One region of the Atlantibacter sp. genome, then DNA from elsewhere that is predicted to be linked to it. Evidence: predicted binding sites of a transcription regulator. Region 1 holds the regulator's gene; each other region holds the start of a gene.
What was found. Region 1 encodes Fur, which represses iron uptake genes when iron is present. Its sites were predicted from a motif close to ATAATAATGAGAACNACTATCAA; they were not measured.
Positions count from the first base shown of each region.

Region 1 (4,214 bases):
TCCGAGCCCCGCTCCTGCACCCTGTTTTCCCTGTCAAAACGCGCATCATGGCCAAAGAACAAACGGACCGTACGACATTAGATCTGTTCTCGGACGAACGCCGCCCGGGCAGACCCAAAACTAACCCGCTGTCACGCGATGAACAGTTGCGCATTAACAAGCGCAACCAGTTAAAGCGCGACAAAGTGCGCGGGCTCAAGCGCGTTGAGCTCAAACTGAACGTTGAAGCGGTTGACGCGCTCAACATGCTGGCAGAGGCCCGCAATATCAGCCGCAGCGAATTGATCGAAGATATTCTGCTGTCACAGCTCGCCGCCCTTAAGGACTGAGAGTTATCTAAAAACACGGCGCGATGTAGCAGACTGTGCACATGGCCGTGATAGAGATTTCCGCCAGCTTGTCTGTTCTGCTATGATTGCCCTATCTGTAGGCTTTTTGCCTCAACCATCTCATTAAGTTTCAAGAGGTTATTTTACTCATGGCAATCGTAGGCATTTTCTTCGGCAGCGATACCGGCAACACTGAAAATATCGCAAAAATGATTCAAAAACAGCTTGGTAAAGATGTTGCTGAAGTGCGTGATATTGCTAAAAGCAGCAAAGAAGACCTCGAAAGTTTTGATATTTTGCTGCTGGGCATCCCTACATGGTATTACGGCGAAGCGCAGTGCGACTGGGATGACTTCTTCCCGACCCTCGAAGAGATTGATTTCAACAATAAACTGGTTGCCCTGTTTGGTTGTGGCGACCAGGAAGACTATGCCGAATACTTCTGCGATGCCCTGGGCACCATGCGTGACATTATTGAACCGCGTGGCGCAACTATCGTTGGCCACTGGCCGACTGAAGGCTATCACTTTGAAGCTTCCAAAGGCCTGGCGGATGACGATCACTTCCTCGGTCTTGCCATCGACGAAGATCGCCAACCGGAACTCACCGCAGAACGCGTTGAAAAATGGGTGAAACAGGTTTCTGAAGAGCTGCACCTGCAGGACATCATCAACGCCTGATTATTAAAGGCGCTAAGTCAATTAGCGTCTTTTTATCTTAATTGATAGGCAAAAGCGATAAAAATAATTGCTACAAATTTTTAACTTTTGCCTCCAGACCTGTACAATACACGCCTTACGCATCGGGTGATTTTGCAACAAATGCAGGCAGCGCCACGATTTTGGGTATTTTTAAGCAAGGCAGTTGCAGTTTTCATTTAGCCATGGCAGTTCTATAATGAAACGCATAATGCCTTGCATCGATCTCTTGCTCCCTGAGGAGCGAATCGTTACGTAACAGGACAAATTCCGCATGACTGACAACAATACCGCATTGAAAAAGGCTGGCCTGAAAGTCACGCTTCCGAGGTTAAAAATCCTCGAAGTGTTGCAGGGGCCGGACAACCACCATGTCAGTGCGGAAGACTTATACAAACGCCTGATCGATATGGGTGAAGAGATTGGGTTAGCGACCGTTTACCGCGTTCTTAACCAGTTTGATGATGCCGGAATCGTCACACGCCATAATTTTGAAGGCGGCAAATCCGTTTTCGAGTTGACTCAGCAGCATCATCACGATCACCTCATTTGCCTGGACTGCGGTAAAGTGATCGAGTTTAGCGATGATTCAATCGAAGCGCGCCAGCGTGAAATTGCCTCCCGTCACGGTATTCGCTTAACTAACCACAGCCTGTACCTGTATGGCCATTGCGCAGAAGGCGATTGCCGCGAAGACGAAAATGCGCATGAGATTGCAGAAAAGTAATTTTTTCTAGAATCATGAATTCCAGTAAAAGCCGACTAATGTCGGCTTTTTTATTTCTGATGATTTAAAAAATAACAGGCATGGCTTGCTTAATAATGAAACCTTTAAGTAAATCCTGTAATGAATTAAATAATATGAATGATGTTTTAAGAATATATCAATAACCATACGAATCAGTAGGTTATGATATATTGTGACGTCTTATTACCCGTCGGGCCTGTTTGTTGCGTTGCGGTTTAAAAATGCCATCACTTAAAATAGTGAGTAACATCGCATCCGATAAAATAAATCTGGTTAATCGCAATGACATTACCGCAGAAACCCCTCTCTGAATTATATCGCTTAACGGATTTATTCACTGACTATAACAAACTTACGCGTGTTGAAAGATATACCTTAATACCCGTAAGACCCCATACCGTTACGCTGATTCATGGTGGGCAGTTTTCTATCATTCGCAGCAGCGATAGATTATTATTCGAAAAACAAACTGCACCAGCGCTGTATGGGCTAACCGGTAATGCCCGAAATCTGGCCTATCTGCGCATTTATGCTGATACGCAATGCCATTTCCAATTAGTGCCTCTGGACATTTTCATGCAGCGGCTTGACGATAATCATTCGCTGCACTTAATACCGGCAATTTTATCGTGGTATATAGAAAGCTTACTTTATCGGGATGAGATGATGATGGGGCGAAATAGTTATCAAATGATAAAGGGGAATCTCCTCCATCTTAATCAATTAGATGAGTTTATGCGGTCAAAAATCAATGTTGCGGATTTCATCGTCAAACGAACCAATTTATCCCGCAGCATCGTCATGAAAGTTTTGTCCGCGATGCGCGCTAAAAATCATATTGATGTTAAAAGAGGCAAATTGCTGACGATCAATCAACTGCCTGAAAAACTCAGTTGATGCGAGAGGCCATTCATCGCAACCTAAGACGTTCTCCGGGCCTTTCTCTTTTCATTTAAGAAGCTTCGCGCAAAAAAACGCCGCATTACGCGGCGTTTTAGCAATGAAATCTTATTCCCCGATTTTCGCCCAGGTATCGCGTAACCCTACCGTACGGTTGAACACCAGATGTCCAGGTTTGGAATATTTGCTGTCGAGGCAGAAATAACCTTCACGCTCGAATTGCAGCGCGTTGCCCATTTCCGCATCCTGGAGGCTCGGCTCGCCAAAACCCTGCTTGATCACCAGCGACTCTGGATTGATAGTCGACAGGAAATCTTCTGCCGCGCCGGGATTTGCCACGCTAAACAGACGATCGTACAGGCGGATTTCAATCGGTAACGCATGGCTGGCACTCACCCAGTGGATCACGCCTTTCACTTTGCGGCCGTCCGCCGGGTCTTTGCTCAGGGTTTCTGCGTCGTAGCTACAGAAGATAGTGGTGATGTTGCCTTCCGCGTCTTTTTCTACACGCTCAGCTTTAATCACATAGGCATTACGCAGGCGGACTTCTTTACCCAGCACCAGGCGCTTGTATTGCTTGTTAGCCTCTTCGCGGAAGTCGGCGCGGTCGATCCACACTTCGCCGCTGAACGGCACTTCACGGCTCCCCATCTCCGGTTTGTTCGGGTGGTTTGGCATCGTGACCCTTTCGCTCTGGCCCTGCGGATAGTTCTCGATCACCAGTTTCACCGGGTCGATAACCGCCATGGCACGCGGCGCGTTCTCGTTGAGATCTTCACGGATGCAGGCTTCCAGCGCAGCCATTTCTACCGTGTTGTCTTGCTTAGTCACGCCGATGCGTTTGCAGAACTCACGGATAGAGGCAGCGGTATAACCGCGACGACGCAGACCTGAAATGGTCGGCATACGCGGGTCGTCCCAGCCTTCAACGATCTTTTCCGTCACCAGCAGGTTGAGTTTGCGTTTTGACATAATCGCATACTCAAGATTCAGACGAGAGAATTCATACTGACGTGGATGAACCGGAATGGTGATGTTATCCAGCACCCAGTCATACAGACGGCGGTTATCCTGGAATTCCAGGGTACAGAGTGAATGGGTAATGCCTTCCAGCGCATCGGAGATGCAATGGGTAAAGTCGTACATCGGATAGATGCACCACTTGCTGCCGGTCTGGTGATGATCGGCGAATTTAATGCGGTAAATCACCGGGTCGCGCATCACGATAAACGGCGACGCCATGTCGATTTTCGCACGCAGGCAGGCTTTGCCTTCTTCGAAACCGCCGGTACGCATTTTTTCGAACAGCGCGAGGTTTTCTTCTACACTGCGATCGCGGTATGGGCTGTTTTTACCCGGTTGAGTCAGGGTGCCACGGTATTCGCGAATTTGCTCCGGCGAAAGTTCGTCAACATAGGCCAGGCCTTTGTTGATCAGCTCAACGGCATATTGATGCAGCGCATCGAAGTAGTCAGAAGAATAACGCACGTCTCCTGACCACTGGAAACCTAACCACTGGACGTCGTTTTTGATGGAATC
Region 1 is NZ_DAMBQK010000020.1:53,976-58,189, forward strand. Features, by position in the region: gene ybfE (LexA regulated protein) at 48-329, shown strand; gene fldA (flavodoxin FldA) at 479-1,009, shown strand; gene fur (ferric iron uptake transcriptional regulator) at 1,302-1,754, shown strand; gene RT120_RS16530 (helix-turn-helix domain-containing protein) at 2,058-2,672, shown strand; gene glnS (glutamine--tRNA ligase) at 2,784-4,214, opposite strand, start outside.

Region 2 (4,214 bases), on a different contig from region 1:
CGCGGCGATTTCAACGTGCTGCTGGTGCATGAATGGCTGCTGCGGGTGTTTGAAAATAACGTGGCGGAGCCGGTGGTCGGGGAATCCTGGTATCTGTTTGGCCACTGTACCGAAGTCACCACACTGCCCGGCGCGACCGGGCAGTGGGCAGCGCTGTTCGCCCATCTCGGCGCGAAGCTGGAAAACGTCAGCGTCGGTTGTTGCGGCATGGCGGGCACCTACGGCCACGAAATTAACAACCACGCCAACTCGCTGGGGATTTACGAGCTGTCGTGGCATCAGGCGATGCAGCGTCTGCCGCGCAATCGCTGCCTGGCGACCGGCTACTCGTGCCGCAGCCAGGTGAAGCGCATCGAAGGCAACGGCGTGCGTCACCCCTTACAGGCAATGCTGGAGATACTGGGATGATCTGGAAACGCAGCGCGACGCTGGAGGCCCTGAACACGATGGGGCACGACAATATGGTGGGGCTGTTGGATATTACCTTCAGCCATATCGGCGACGATTCGCTGGAAGCCACCATGCCGGTGGACAGCCGCACCCGCCAGCCGTTTGGGCTGCTGCATGGCGGTGCGTCAGTGGTACTGGCGGAAACCCTCGGTTCGGTGGCAGGGTATCTGTGCACCGAAGGCGAACAGCGGGTGGTGGGGCTGGAAGTCAACGCCAACCATCTGCGTTCCGCCCGGGCAGGCATCGTGCGCGGCGTTTGCCGCGCGGTACACGTTGGCCGCCGCCATCAGGTGTGGCAAATCGATATTTTCGATGAACAGAACAAACTCTGCTGTACCTCCCGTCTAACCACGTCGGTGGTGTAATACCCCTGTTCGGGTCAATAAACTGGCCCGAATAGAGACAAATCCGATCCCGCTCCGCTCGCCGGAATGCCGCGCCGTGCCTATACTTCAGTCGCAGCACGTACTGCTTATCCTGCGGAGCCGGCCATGAAATGCCTCGTTTTAAGCATGATTAAAGAACCACCGAAAGATCCCGATAAATGGTTTGATCTGGAAGGAAGACGAACCAGGGAAAACAGGAAATAGCGAACAGTAACGCCTTGTCGATTAGCCGGAGGTAATATGTCTGAGCGACCTGATTATGATCCGATTCCATCTGACAGACCGATTACAGATGACCCTGAACGTTTGCCGCCTGATGATTACGATCCTTTAGACCCGGATATTCCTGATATTGAAGATCCCGATCGGCTTCCGGAAGATGACATCGATCCCGATGTCCCGGATATAGACGATCCAGACAGGCCCGTCAGGCCATTGTAAGGTGAGAAACGCTGTTAGCGGCGAGCAGTAACGCCAGGCAGGCCGGGTAGCGAACGCTACCCGGTTGAGGCTTAATTAGTTGTGAGTTGCGAACCCATTTCTGAACTGATTAAGGTAAAAATCATACCGTTTCTGAAACCAGATTTTGCTTTCGTGCTCCATCAGGCCAGTAATATTATCCAGATTCACATCCCTGCCGCGTAATTGCATCCCGGCGAAACTAAATGCAAGAAAATCAAAGTTTTGTTCAGACATTACGCTACTTTCACTCACAAACTGCATCTATTGCACCTCTACGACAATGTTTAAAAGGTTTTACGTTGGCCGGAGATAAGTATTAGCGATATTCCAGGAAAATGTGAAAAATATTTTCATTAATAAAATCAGTCGCCTATAAATTTTATTCCTCAGAGTGAAGCGTAGCGGTAATAATTATTCTTTTATGAGTGAAAATGTACATAATTATACAGGTCTCATACTTTTGCCTGAGTGACGCACCACCGGAAAGCTGTCTCTCTGCGCCTGCTAACCTCTTACCTAATCACATAAATAGGTATTATCTATACATCTTTTTCTTCTGCCACGACATGCCCATTCTGACTAGCAAAATACCTTTGATTTCAATTAACTAAACCGCACGCTTCGCCATCTGCAACTCTTCTGTGAGGGTCTATCCTTAATAAAGACGCCCAAAAAAGCAGCATTCCACCAATACCCATGTTGCCAGAATGTTGTATTGAGAATTGTTATCACTAACATAGGGCTATCGGCCTGTGGGCTTTGAATCAATGAGGTGAATGATGGATGTGCAAACTGATAACTTCGATCCGAAAGATTTCGCCTGGCAGGGGCTGACGCTGACGCCTGCGGCGGCGGAACACGTTCGCAAGCTGACGTCGGCGCAGGAAGGCATGTCAGGCATACGCCTCGGCATCAAACAAACCGGCTGCGCGGGCTTTGGCTATGTGCTGGATACCGTGAAAGAGCCACGCCAGGACGATCTGCTGTTTGAGCAGGACGGGGCGCGGCTGTACGTGCCGCTGTCGGCAATGCCGTTTATCGATGGCACGGAAGTCGATTATGTACGTGAAGGATTAAACCAACTGTTCAAATTCAATAACCCGAAAGCCCAGAACGAATGTGGCTGTGGCGAAAGCTTTGGGGTCCAGGCGGAATAACTCTATGTCTCGTAATATTGAAGCAACTGACGATGTCAAAACCTGGACCGGGCACCTCAACTATAAAGAGGGTTTCTTCACCCGGTTACAGACCGATGAGCTGGCGAAAGGCATCAACGAAGAGGTGGTACGGGCGATTTCTGCGCGCCGTAATGAACCCGACTGGATGCTGGAATTCCGTCTCAACGCGTATCACGCGTGGCTGGAGATGGAAGAGCCGCACTGGCTCAAAGCCCATTACGATAAGCTGAACTATCAGGATTACAGCTATTACTCTGCGCCATCGTGCGGCAACTGTGATGATAGCTGTGAATCCCAGCCGGGTGCGGTGCAGCAGACCGGCAGCAACAGCTATTTAACCGATGAAGTGGAAAAAGCCTTCGAGCAGCTCGGCGTGCCGGTGCGTGAAGGCAAAGAGGTGGCGGTAGACGCCATTTTTGACTCGGTGTCGGTTGCCACGACCTATCGTGAAAAGCTGGCCGACCAGGGAATTATCTTTTGTTCCTTCGGTGAGGCAATTCATGAGTTCCCCGAGCTGGTTCGCCAGTACCTGGGCACCGTAGTGCCGTCTAACGATAATTTCTTCGCGGCGCTCAACGCGGCGGTGGCGTCTGATGGGACTTTTATCTACATCCCGAAAGGGGTGCGCTGCCCGATGGAGCTGTCGACCTATTTCCGCATCAACGCGGAAAAAACCGGCCAGTTCGAACGCACCATTCTGATTGCCGATGAAGGCAGCTACGTCAGTTATATCGAAGGCTGCTCCGCCCCGGTACGCGACAGCTACCAGCTGCATGCGGCGGTGGTGGAAGTGATTATCCATAAAGACGCTGAAGTGAAATATTCCACGGTGCAGAACTGGTTCCCTGGCGATAACAACACCGGCGGGATTTTGAACTTCGTCACCAAGCGCGCGCTGTGTGAGGGCGAGAACAGCAAGATGTCCTGGACCCAGTCCGAGACCGGCTCTGCCATTACCTGGAAGTACCCGAGCTGCATTCTGCGCGGTGATAACTCCATCGGCGAATTCTTCTCGGTGGCGCTGACCAGCGGGCATCAGCAGGCCGATACCGGCACCAAGATGATCCACATCGGTAAAAACACCAAATCGACAATTATCTCGAAAGGGATTTCAGCGGGGCACAGCCAGAACAGCTATCGCGGGCTGGTAAAAATCATGCCAACCGCCACCAACGCGCGTAACTTCACCCAGTGCGACTCGATGCTGATCGGCCCGGACTGCGGGGCGCATACTTTCCCGTACGTGGAGTGCCGCAATAACTCGGCACAGTTGGAGCATGAAGCCACCACCTCGCGCATCGGCGAAGACCAGTTGTTCTACTGCCTGCAACGCGGCATCAGCGAAGACGACGCCATTTCGATGATCGTCAACGGCTTCTGTAAGGATGTATTCTCCGAACTGCCGCTGGAGTTCGCGGTGGAAGCCCAAAAATTATTAGCCATCAGCCTTGAGCACAGCGTCGGTTAAGCCATAAGGATACGAAATGTTAAGTATTAAAGATCTCGAAGTCAGCGTTGAAGATAAGCAGATCCTGCGTGGTTTATCGCTCGAGGTGCGTCCGGGAGAGGTGCACGCCATCATGGGGCCGAACGGTTCCGGTAAAAGTACTCTGTCGGCGACCCTGGCCGGGCGCGAAGATTATGAAGTGACCGGCGGCGAGGTGCATTTTAAGGGCAAGGACCTGCTGGAGTTAGACCCGGAAGATCGCGCCGGGGAAGGCATTTTTATGGCGTTTCA
Region 2 is NZ_DAMBQK010000009.1:68,155-72,368, reverse strand. Features, by position in the region: gene RT120_RS10525 (FAD-binding and (Fe-S)-binding domain-containing protein) at 1-408, shown strand, start outside; gene menI (1,4-dihydroxy-2-naphthoyl-CoA hydrolase) at 405-815, shown strand; gene RT120_RS10515 (hypothetical protein) at 1,077-1,277, shown strand; gene RT120_RS10510 (glycogen synthesis protein GlgS) at 1,353-1,532, opposite strand; gene sufA (Fe-S cluster assembly scaffold SufA) at 2,078-2,455, shown strand; gene sufB (Fe-S cluster assembly protein SufB) at 2,460-3,944, shown strand; gene sufC (Fe-S cluster assembly ATPase SufC) at 3,961-4,214, shown strand, end outside.
Region 2: a site for Fur is predicted at 2,014-2,036, ahead of sufA (Fe-S cluster assembly scaffold SufA). Genes of this name have one in related genera too.

Region 3 (4,214 bases), on a different contig from region 1:
CTGGACATCAACGACTCAGGCTTACCGGCTGCCGGCGAATTCCTCGACATGATCACCCCGCAATACGTTGCCGATCTGATGAGCTGGGGCGCCATTGGCGCGCGCACCACCGAATCTCAGGTACACCGCGAGCTGGCGTCGGGTCTTTCCTGCCCGGTGGGGTTCAAAAACGGCACTGACGGCACCATCAAAGTGGCGATCGACGCCATCAATGCCGCCAGCGCGCCGCACTGTTTCCTGTCTGTGACCAAATGGGGCCACTCGGCAATTGTGAACACTAGCGGTAACGGCGACTGCCACATCATTCTGCGCGGCGGCAAAGAGCCGAACTACAGCGCGGCGCATGTGGCTGAGGTAAAAACCGGCCTGACTAAAGCGGGCATAACGCCGCAGGTGATGATCGATTTCAGCCATGCCAACTCCAGCAAGCAGTTCCACAAGCAGATGGAAGTGGGTACAGACGTCTGCAATCAGATTGCTAACGGTGAAAAAGCGATTATGGGCGTGATGATTGAAAGCCATCTGGTAGAAGGTAATCAGAGCCTGGAAAGCGGCGAGCCGCTGGTTTATGGCAAGAGCGTGACCGACGCCTGCATCGGCTGGGATGACACCGAAACCCTGCTGAACCAACTGGCCGCAGCGGTGAAAGCGCGTCGCGGATAAGCGAAGCGCGGAAATAAAAAAGGCGTGGTTGCTACCACGCCTTTTTTGTATTCAGTAGCGGATTACTTCGCTTTACCCTGGTTAGCAACGGCAGCGGCTTTCGCAGCGATCTCGTCAGCGTTACCCAGGTAGTAGTGTTTAATCGGTTTGAAGTTTTCATCGAACTCATACACCAACGGCACGCCGGTCGGGATGTTCAATTCAAGAATTTCGTCTTCGCCCATGTTGTCGAGGTATTTCACCAGCGCACGCAGGGAGTTGCCGTGTGCCGCGATAATCACGCGCTCACCGCTTTTCAGGCGTGGCAAAATGGTTTCGTTCCAGTAGGGAATGACGCGGTCGATGGTCAGCGCCAGGCTTTCGGTCAGCGGCAGCTCTTTCTCGGTCAGTTTCGCGTAACGCGGATCGTGGCCTGGATAACGTTCGTCGTCACGGGTCAGTTCCGGCGGGGTTACCGCAAAGCCGCGACGCCACTGTTTCACCTGCTCGTCGCCGTATTTTTCTGCGGTTTCTGCTTTGTTCAGGCCTTGCAGCGCACCGTAATGACGCTCGTTCAGTTTCCAGGATTTCTCAACCGGCAACCACGCCTGATCCAGCTCATCCAGTACATTCCACAGAGTATGGATGGCACGTTTCAGCACGGAGGTATAAGCAAAATCAAAGCTGAAGCCTTCTTCTTTCAGCAGTTTGCCCGCCGCTTTCGCTTCGCCAACGCCTTTTTCAGACAGGTCAACGTCGTACCAACCGGTGAAGCGGTTTTCGTTGTTCCACTGACTTTCACCGTGACGAACCAGTACCAGCTTAGTTACAGCCATAGATTTACTCCTGGGTTAAATGATAACGATAATCATTATATTGCCGTGTTTGCGACAGCGGCAACGCTAATTCTCTAACATAGCGAAAATAGCGGCGGAGTGTAAGGCGGATGTGACGTCAGGGTTATGATTTTGTCTCGCAAAGAACAGAATATCAGCGATATGGCGAAAAAAAGCCCTCCGGGTTTGGAGGGCTCAGCGGTTATTGCGCCCTGAACTGATAAATCGTGACGCTGCGGTACTCTTCGCCGGGGCGCAGAACGCAGTCCGGCTGCGGCCATTCCGGGTGGTTTGGGCTATCCGGCAGGAATTCACTTTCCAGCGCCAGGCCTTGCCAGGCGGAATAATTCCCTTGCTCGCGCGCCGGCGTGCCGTCGAGGAAATTCCCGGAATAAAACTGCAAAGCCGGGGCGGTGGTATACACCGTCATTTGCAGCTTTTCATCACTTGACCAGAGATGCGCCGCTGGGTGGGACAGGTCGCCTTTGGCCTGCAATAAAAACGCGTGATCGTAGCCTTTGACCTGCTGCTGATCGGCATCGCTCATAAACGCCTGGGCGATAACTTTCGGCTGGCGGAAATCAAAACTGGTCAGCGCGACTTTGGTGAGATCGCGTGTCGGAATGCCCATGCTGTCTACCGGCAGATACGCGTCGGCAAACAGTTGCAGGCGATGATTGCGCACATCGCCCTGCGCGCCATCCAGGTTGAAATAGGCGTGATTAGTCAGGTTTACCGGGCAGGGCTTATCCACCGTGGCGCGGTATTCAATCACCAGTTGGTTTTCCTGCGTCAGGGTGTAGTGCGCCCAGGCGCGCGCTTCGCCAGGGAAACCCTGATCACCATCCGGGGAGGTAAGGGTATACACCACTTCCGATTCATTCTTGCGCTCGATCAGCCAGCGGCGTTTATCAAAACCTTCCGGCCCGCCATGCAGCTGGTTCTCGCCCTGGCTTGGGGTCAGCGTGACGGTTTCACCCTCCAGGGTAAAGGTCGATTTGGCTATACGGTTGGCGTAGCGGCCAATGCTGGCACCTAAAAACGCGGTCTGGTTTTGCCACTCTTCCGGGGAAGGGCAGCCCAGCAGGGTCTCACGCACCGTACCGTCGCTCATCGGCACCCGCGCGGACAGCAGCGTCGCGCCCCAGTCCATTAATGTCACCACCATTCCCGCGCTGTTACGCAGGGTGGTAAGCCGATAAGGCAGCCCGTCAGGGGCGAGCGCCGTGGTTTCTCTTAACACTGTCCGGCTCCTTCTGAGGCTTTGCACACATAAAAGGTTTCTTTGATGCCTGTTTTCGCTTCGTATTGATTGGCTACCGCCTCTTTAACCGCAGGCACTAACGCTTCCGGCATCAGGGCCACGATGCAGCCGCCGAAGCCGCCGCCGGTCATACGCACGCCGCCTTCGTCGCCGATCTCCGCTTTAACGATATCTACCAGGGTGTCGATCTGCGGCACGGTGATTTCGAAATCGTCACGCATCGAGGCGTGGGATTCCGCCATCAGCACGCCCATTCGTTTCAGGTCGCCGCGCGCCAGTGCGTCTGCGGCTTCAACAGTACGGGCGTTTTCGGTCAGTACGTGACGCACACGTTTCGCAACAACCGGGTCCAGCTCATTCGCCACCGCGTTAAATTGCTCAATCTTCACATCGCGCAGCGCTTTTTGGGTGAAGAAGCGCGCGCCGGTTTCGCACTGCTCGCGGCGGGTATTGTATTCGCTGCCCACCAGAGTACGTTTGAAATTACTGTTGATGATCACCACCGCCACGCCTTCCGGCATCGGCACCGCTTTGGTGCCCAGAGAACGGCAGTCGATCAGCAGGGCATGATCTTTTTTACCCAGCGCGGAAATCAGCTGATCCATGATGCCGCAGTTACAGCCAACAAACTGGTTTTCCGCTTCCTGGCCGTTAAGGGCGATTTGCGCGCCATCCAGCGGCAGGTGATAAAGCTGCTGGAACACGGTGCCCACCGCCACTTCCAGCGAAGCCGATGAACTTAAACCCGCGCCCTGCGGCACATTGCCGCTGACCACCAGGTCCGCCCCGCCAAAACTGCGGTCACGCTGTTGCAGGTGCTTCACCACGCCGCGCACATAGTTCGACCACTGTTGAGAATCATGGCTGAGGATCGGCGCATCCAGAGAAAATTCGTCGATTTGGTTGTCATAATCGGCGGCAATCACCCGCACCGTGCGGTCATCCCGCGCCGCGCAGCTAATCACGGTTTGATAATCAATGGCGCAAGGCAGCACAAAACCGTCGTTATAGTCGGTGTGCTCGCCGATCAGGTTGACGCGCCCCGGTGCCTGAAGGGTATGGGTTGCAGGGTAGCCGAACGCATCAGCAAACAGAGATTGGGTTTTATCTTTCAGACTCATTATTAAACTCCGGACTCGCGAAAGTGAATGTCGCTTACCGCACGCAGGCGCTCGGCAGCTTGCTCAGCGGTTAAATCACGCTGGGTTTCGGCCAGCATTTCATAGCCCACCATAAATTTACGCACCGTGGCGGAACGCAGCAGCGGCGGGTAGAAATGGGCATGCAACTGCCAGGGCGTGGGGTCGTCTTCGGTAAACGGTGCGCCATGCCACCCCATAGAATAGGGGAAGGAGCACTGGAACAGGTTGTCATAGCGGCTGGTGAGTTTCTTCAGCGCCAGCGCCAGGTCGCGGCGCTGTTCGTCGCTCAGTTCGGTAATACGCGTGACGTGCGCTTTTGGCAGCAGCAGC
Region 3 is NZ_DAMBQK010000005.1:5,465-9,678, forward strand. Features, by position in the region: gene aroG (3-deoxy-7-phosphoheptulonate synthase AroG) at 1-663, shown strand, start outside; gene gpmA (2,3-diphosphoglycerate-dependent phosphoglycerate mutase) at 726-1,478, opposite strand; gene galM (galactose-1-epimerase) at 1,681-2,721, opposite strand; gene galK (galactokinase) at 2,715-3,863, opposite strand; gene galT (galactose-1-phosphate uridylyltransferase) at 3,866-4,214, opposite strand, start outside.
Region 3: a site for Fur is predicted at 1,498-1,520, ahead of gpmA (2,3-diphosphoglycerate-dependent phosphoglycerate mutase). Genes of this name have one in related genera too.